Regions from separate parts of the Brevibacillus aydinogluensis genome, predicted to be linked through region 1. Evidence: predicted binding sites of a transcription regulator. Region 1 holds the regulator's gene; the other holds the start of a gene.
The links. Region 1 encodes LexA, which represses DNA repair genes until DNA is damaged. Its sites were predicted from a motif close to CGAACATATGTTCG; they were not measured.
Positions count from the first base shown of each region.

Region 2: Q7F15_RS16395 (ImmA/IrrE family metallo-endopeptidase) is a predicted target of LexA. The motif match lies at 1,061-1,074, and genes of this name have one in related genera.

Region 1 is NZ_OY569118.1:1,930,559-1,934,175, forward strand. It holds gene Q7F15_RS09430 (DUF456 domain-containing protein) at 238-726, shown strand; gene lexA (transcriptional repressor LexA) at 850-1,473, opposite strand; gene yneA (cell division suppressor protein YneA) at 1,630-1,968, shown strand; gene Q7F15_RS09445 (DUF896 domain-containing protein) at 2,074-2,271, shown strand; gene crcB (fluoride efflux transporter CrcB) at 2,362-2,727, shown strand; gene Q7F15_RS09455 (HelD family protein) at 2,761-3,617, shown strand, end outside.
Region 2 is NZ_OY569118.1:3,324,603-3,328,219, reverse strand. It holds gene Q7F15_RS16400 (hypothetical protein) at 66-299, opposite strand; gene Q7F15_RS16395 (ImmA/IrrE family metallo-endopeptidase) at 412-1,041, opposite strand; gene Q7F15_RS16390 (hypothetical protein) at 1,289-2,179, opposite strand; gene Q7F15_RS16385 (helix-turn-helix domain-containing protein) at 2,288-2,683, opposite strand; gene Q7F15_RS16380 (hypothetical protein) at 2,821-3,120, shown strand; gene Q7F15_RS16375 (hypothetical protein) at 3,266-3,493, shown strand; gene Q7F15_RS16370 (hypothetical protein) at 3,543-3,617, shown strand, end outside.

The DNA of each region.
Region 1 (3,617 bases):
ATTTTTACTGATACGTGCATATTGACCAAGATGAGTCATATGAAAAACGAATCCAGGCAGTGATAAACCAGTAATTCGCTTGCTTTCCAGCACGGATGTGAATATGAAATGGAACCGCATGGGGCCGTGTAATTTTGCAGCCTGGCTGGCTTCTGCAAAAATGTGGACGAGAATATATAGAAGGATGCAACGATTGGCGAGGTAATCCGTATATCCTAAGAGAAAGGAGTGTGCCCGATGGAAATACTGCTGTGGATTGTCATCGTGGCGTTGTTTGTCGCAAGCATCGCCGGTATTTTTCTTCCGGTATTGCCGGATACGATTTTGCTTTGGGCCGGGTTTTTGCTGTACCACTTTGTCCTCGCCGAGCCGGGGGCCGGGCTGCCGGCATCGTTCTGGTGGGGGATGGTGGTGCTGAGTGTGCTGCTGTACGGAGCCGATTTGCTGACCAACATGTACTTCGTGAAGCGGTACGGCGGTTCCAAGTGGTCGTCGATTGCAGCGGCGGTCGGTATCTTTCTCGGGATTTTCCTGTTCCCGCCGTTCGGGATGCTGATCCTGCCGTTTTTGTTTGTGGTGTTGGTAGAGCTGTTCGTATCCAACCAGCCGTTTGAACGGGCGATTAAGGCGGGGGTGGGATCGCTCGTCGGATTTCTCGGCAGCGCAGTCGTCAAGGTCGTCCTGCAAATCGTGATGATCATCTGGTTTTTCATCGCCGCCCTGTAGATCATGCTCCAAGGGGGCGAGATGCAATTCCTGCACCGGATCGTGCCGGTCTGACAGCGCCATAGAAAAAACGAGCCCGTATCTTTCGACGATGGTCGGGAAAGATACGGGCTATTCGTTTTCCTAGTGAATCAACCGGTACACTCCGATGACTTTTCCCAGAATGGTGACCGAGTCCAGGATGATCGGCTCCATCGTGGAATTCTCCGGCTGCAGGCGGAAGTGGTTTTTCTCCTTGAAGAACCGCTTGACGGTGGCTTCGTCCTCATCGGTCATCGCCACGACAATGTCGCCGTTGTTGGCCACGTTTTGCTGGCGCACGATGACGTAGTCGCCGTCGAGGATGCCTGCCTCGATCATGCTGTCACCCGACACGCGAAGCATGTACACCTTGTCCGAGGTGACAATGTGTTCCGGCAGGGGGAAGTAATCCTCCACGTGTTCCACGGCCGTAATGGGCTGCCCGGCCGTTACCTTCCCGATGACGGGCACGCGCACGACGGATACTTCATAGTCATCCTGATAGCGGTCGCCATCGGTCAACAGCTCAATCGCGCGCGGCTTGGTGGGGTCGCGCCGAATCAATCCTTTCTTTTCCAGACGGGCCAGGTGACCGTGGACGGTGGAGCTGGAGGCCAACCCGACGGCCTCGCCAATTTCACGAACGGACGGCGGATATCCCTTGTCGCGGACTTCCTTGCGAATGAAATCGATAATGGCTTGTTGTCTGCTGGATAGCTTGGACATGGACCACACCCCTGTTTTCTCGAACATGTTTTCTATATTGTACCATGGGATCTTGCGTTCGACAAACGTTAGTTCGATTTCGCTTGACACAAAACACATGTTCGCATTATGATGAAAACAAGAATATAGAACGTATGTTTGCAGGGGGATGGTATCATGCATGCTGTATCCGCACACAACCGTTTCACCAAAAAACAGGAGCGCCATAGCCGCACTGGTGTGAGACGCGGTGGGGCATTGATCTTTTTCGTGGTATTCTCTCTCTTTTTTTACTTCCTGACAGAACTTGTGTTCGCATCGGAGTCGTCGTCGATCGTGCCTGTGAAGGTAGTGACCGTTCAGAAGGGTGACAGCTTGTGGAAAATTGCCGTTGAGCACCAGGACGAAGCCGACATGGAGGTGCGCGAACTGGTGTACGCGATCAAAAAGATGAACCGACTGGACAACTCCGACATATACCCCGGACAGCGCCTGGCTGTTCCCGTCGGAGAGTAGACGGCAGCCAAGACAGCGGAGCAGGCCAGCGTATATCCTTTCGCTTGCGTTGTGCCGCCGATGTGTTATAATAGAGCGGCATTACAGAGAGTAGGGGGAGAGGCTGTGGTAACCGACGCGGAAATCAAACGGATCAACGAGTTGGCCAAGAAATCCCGCGAACAAGGCCTGACCGACGAAGAAAAACAGGAGCAGCAGGCACTGCGGCGCAAGTACATCGACGCTGTCAAGGCGTCCCTGCGGGCTAACCTGGAATCGATCCGCTATGTGGAAGATCTTGAGGACAACGGTCCCAAACATTAAGATAACGTGTACTGGCACAAAAAGGCATCCACGCGCTTCGCTTGGATGTCTTTTTCTACGACGAAACGGAGCGAACAGGGAGGAATGCGCATGTCGTGGCTTGTTGTGGCAGTGGGGGGCGCTGTCGGATCAATCGTGCGGTATGGATTGGGCCTGGTGCTGAATCAGCCGGGCTGGCCGGCAGGTACGTGGGGAGCCAATGTTGTCGGCTCGTTTTGCATCGGTCTTTTGTACGCCTGGGGAAAGGAGCGGGGGTTTCTCCCGCCGGAGCTGTACCTGCTTTTTACCACCGGGCTGTTGGGCGGCTTTACGACCTTTTCTACCTTTTCTCTGGAGGTCATCACCTTTTTTGGCGACGGGAACATTGGACGCGGATTGGCGTACGTGCTGCTCAGCGTCGGCATTGGGCTGTTGGCCTGCGGAGCCGGAGTCTGGCTGGGCCGGCATGTGGGCTGACGCCAGCGCGTTTGAAGCGAAGGGAGGATGGACGTGACGATTCGGCATCCCGATTACGAACAGGAACAAAAGCGGCTGGATGAAACGGTGTCCGCCATTGAACGGGAGATCGAGATACTGCGCGAGGAAGTAAGGGAAGTGACCGACGACTACGTGAAGCAGGTGGTCGGGTACAAAAAGGCCAAGGAACTGCGGTATCTGGAAGACCAGGGGAAGGACAAACCTTACTTCGGCCGGGTGGACTTTCTCAAGGATGAGACATACGAACTGGACATCGTCTATATCGGCAAGCGCGGCATTGTCCGCAGCGATACGTTTGATGCGCTGGTCGTGGACTGGCGGGCTCCGATTGCCAGCCTGTACTACAGCGGCGAAAGCAAGGACGCCTTCTACCGGACCGACAAGGGCATCGTCCGTGGAGAAGTTCGCCTGAAGCGCAACTTTGCGATTGAGAAGGGAAAGATTACCGGCATCTACGACGGGGCGGTCAAGGAGACGATCCGCCGGGGTATCGGCCATCCCGACGAGTTTCTCGAGGAAGGGTATATCGATGAGTTCCTCGCCGCCAATCTCAACCAGACCAACGACAGTCGGCTGAAGGACATCGTGGCGACCATCCAGTCCGAACAAAACGACATCATTCGGGCGGACAAAGACCGTCCCATCGTCGTCCAGGGGGTGGCCGGGAGCGGGAAGACCACCATCGCGCTGCACCGCCTCTCCTACCTGATCTACAACTACCAGGATACGATGATGTCGAAAAAATTCATGGTGTTTGCGCCGAACCGCCTGTTTCTGAACTACATATCGGACGTGCTTCCGGAACTGGGGGTGGATGACGTCCAGCAGGCCACGTTCTTGGACTGGGCGGCCAAGCTGGCCAAGCCGCT
Region 2 (3,617 bases), 1.4 Mb from region 1:
CAAAGCTCAAAAGCCCATCGGTATGTATGACAACTTATTTGCTTCTGTACTATACACTCCTCCTGTTATACAAAGACACTCATCTGCAACAATTCTTCCAAATCAGCAACCTGAATGACGAAGTGTTCTATGTCCCAGTAATCTACTCCACCCTCAACAGCTCGACTTTTGAGTGGAGGGAGAAGGATACCGAACTTCCCGGGTTTGTCAGCGCTGAGGATCATATCACCCTGGGTGACGGTAATCGCCAGTGAATCAGGCAAGAAGTCTTCGATACCAAGGCGTTGAAAAGGGGCCATAACCGGAACAAATACCTTTTCCCGATCCCAGAGAAGCTCCCCTTTCGGAAGCTGATCATGTACTTCATAGGCACCAGATTCCCCTCATGATAGTCGTAAAACACTCGAATCTTCATCGAATAATCACACCCTGCCCTTTTTGCAGTTTTCGGTCGATTGCCAAACGAAACATCTCTTTGGCCTGATCACACCAATTGGCAGGTGATGCCTTTCTATATCGGCTGCGTTCACGTTCGATACATGCCTGCTCCCATATTCCGCGAGCAATCCGTCGTTTTATTTGGTCCCATCGTTCGCGGGAGAGTTCGACGGTGACTCTGAATTCGGAGGCCAGCAGATAAGGGATTTCCCTTTCGTACTCGGGCATTGGGAGTGCCCGAATCATGTAGAAGGGCATCAGAGCATATTTGGCAAAGTGTTCGGCTTGCTCCTCTTGGAGCCCTCGGAAGAGATCAGGCAATTCGGCCTGCTTTCCGACATGTCCACGTAGTAAGTGTCCAAGTTCATGAAAGAAATGTTTGCGCTGTTTATCCGCCGGTAGAGTTTTGTCAATCACAATACACCGGTACCTTCCCTTTTCAAAAGCGAGCGAAGGAGCATCTTCATAACGGAGCTTGATTCCTAATCGTGTAGCGATCATATCCTCCCGCAAGTCTTCTGGTGATACGATCCCAATGGAGTGGTAAAGTGCTTCGATTCGTTTTTCCAGTTCTGTCGGATGATAAAAGTGCCAGTGCAGCATAGGTACCCTCCTGATGACGGGAATATATGTTCGTGTAATTGGGTGAAAAGAATAGCCCAGTTGGGCTAAAATAAATCGTGATGTGATAAACTTATGCTATAGGGAGTGGTTAAAAATGATTAAATTGGAAATTAGCAATCAAGAATTACATTTGATCATTAATGCATTAGAATGTTTAGATTCAGAATTTGGTCTAAATGAAACTGAGGAAGTTTTTTTGATCAAACTAAAATCGTTTCTTTATGAATTAAAATAGCGATTCAACAATGATTTTTATAGAACCGATTATTTGCTCTGCATCCCACTGTTCAACCTTCCCCGTTTTGCTATGAGCAACCCCTCTTCTAAGCTGGTTTATTGATAATATACGATGGTACATCTTCTCATCAACTATTTCTTTAGCTTTTAATTCTTCAACAAGGTTCGTAATGAAATATTTCTGCGGTAGTCTACTTTTACCGATATGTTTAATAAAAAGCAATTTCATTAATGTTTCAACAGATACAGCTGCGGTTATTGATGAGGCTAAATATAAACCTGCATTATATGCTTTTATTGATTCTTCAAACTCATACCGGAATTGATCATCATTTACTCTCGCCGTGATTGCATCGATATCAAATAGCGGGAAATCAGCAGAAAATTTAACGGTTTTAACTATTGCTATCTCTAATTGATAGACTCTATAATCCCAATCAGCTTCTTTTTCTCCCCATTTAAACCCGGCTCCAGGGATAATCCCATGATGTTTTCTTGCAAATGCATTTGATGAGAGGCCCGCTAAATCATTTAAACTTTTTCTTTTTATGACTTTATTTCCAGCCACACTACAAATTTGAGTTATATATTCTTCTCTTATGTGATCCGGAACAGACATCATTTCGTTATATTCTTGATTTTGTTCGTCAGTAGCGACGATGTTTTCTACATGGTCTTGATCTGATTCGATAAACAGGAAAAAGGTCGTCTTATCGAGATGTACCGCAAACATTAAGGTTGGTTTCATTAACGGAAAAGAATCACTTCGTTTATTAAATGCGTCACTATAATACTTGTGCACCCTTTGTCGGTAACCTTCTAGATATTCCCTGAAGAAGAGGTTTGTTCCTTGGATACGTTCATCAACCGAAATCCTCAAAAAAGTCACCCTTTCACGAGTACACCCTTTTAGAAAAAGAAATGCATGTTAGTGAAGCCTTGGGCTATAAAAAAGCGCAACATTGAAATCATGCTGCGCGTCTAGATGTCAGTTGTTCTCTTCATCAGCTTCTTGCTCAAGTATTTCTATAAGTTTAAGAGCCTGCTTCCGCCTTTTTTCGTCGAGCTTGTCCCATTTGTGGAACATAATGCTGGTGAGTTCGTCGGTCTTGTCCTTTTTATCTGAAGGAGAAGAATTATCCTCCAATATTCCTGCCTTTTCTAGTAATTCCTCGTATGTTACGTCACGTAAATAACGAGAGAGTGCTTTCAAAGTCTCTGGTGTAGGTTTTTGTATCCCCGATTCTATGCGTGACAAAGTAGCCGGTGAAATACCAGCATCAAGAGCCAAACTCCTTTGGCTTTTATATCCACTTTTTTCGCGCATTTTTGCTAAGTAAACACCAAACTGCTTTGTCTTAGTCACAAGAATCACCAATCCCATGTTAACACATCCGTTGCGTGTACGTAATGATATGAACTGTGCGTGTACGAAAAATTTTTGCAGAAAAGTATTGCGTTCACGCACAATATGGTATATATTAGTGTTGCGAGGACGAAACGAAAGGTGGTGAAAACTAAGTGAGTAAAGTTACAGTACGTTTGAACGTAGAGGCGCTGGAAAAAGAACAGCAAAAGCGCGGTATCGCAAATGATACACAGTTAGCAGCGAAAATCGGCGTATCGGTAACGCAACTTTGGAGAGCGAAGCTTCCTGTAGACGATCCGCGTCATAATTCGCCAGGCCCTACATTTATTGCAGGTGTTATAAACGCCTTTGGTGGCCCGTTTGAGAAGTTCTTTTTTTGGAGAAAGTTGTGCGAGGGCGCAACACAGCCTAAGGAAAGGCATCCCGCAAAGGAGGTGAACGCATGTAACTGACCGAGCAACGCATCCCCAAAACCAAAGGTTACGAGAAATTATTGAGTTGGATCAGGAAAGAAACTGCCTGAAAGGAGTTGAGCCAATGACTAGGGTCGTCCCACTCCCGCAACGGCATACCCATAGATCAAGGGGGAATGCCGCCATGGAAAAAGATCGTGACCCTTTGAAACGGCCAACTTATGTCACACAGATCGGCAACACAACCATCAAGATTCGTTCAGCGCTTCCGTTCATGACACCTGAGGAGCAAGAGCGTTGGTGGATAGAAAACGACTCCTTGCCAGAAGTGCAAATGTTCAAGAAAGCTCGGATAGCAGCCCTGCTCCACGTTGCCAAAGCGGAAGCCGCAAGAGAAAACAATAGCGCGTAGCACCGGATACCCGGTGCCATGTCGGACAAGCTCGAAAGGAGGTGTCTCTGTGAACTTCACGGACATCAAGCAAGTGCGTCGAACCAGCAGCGAAAACGAGGCGAACGCACTGTTGGAGCAAGGT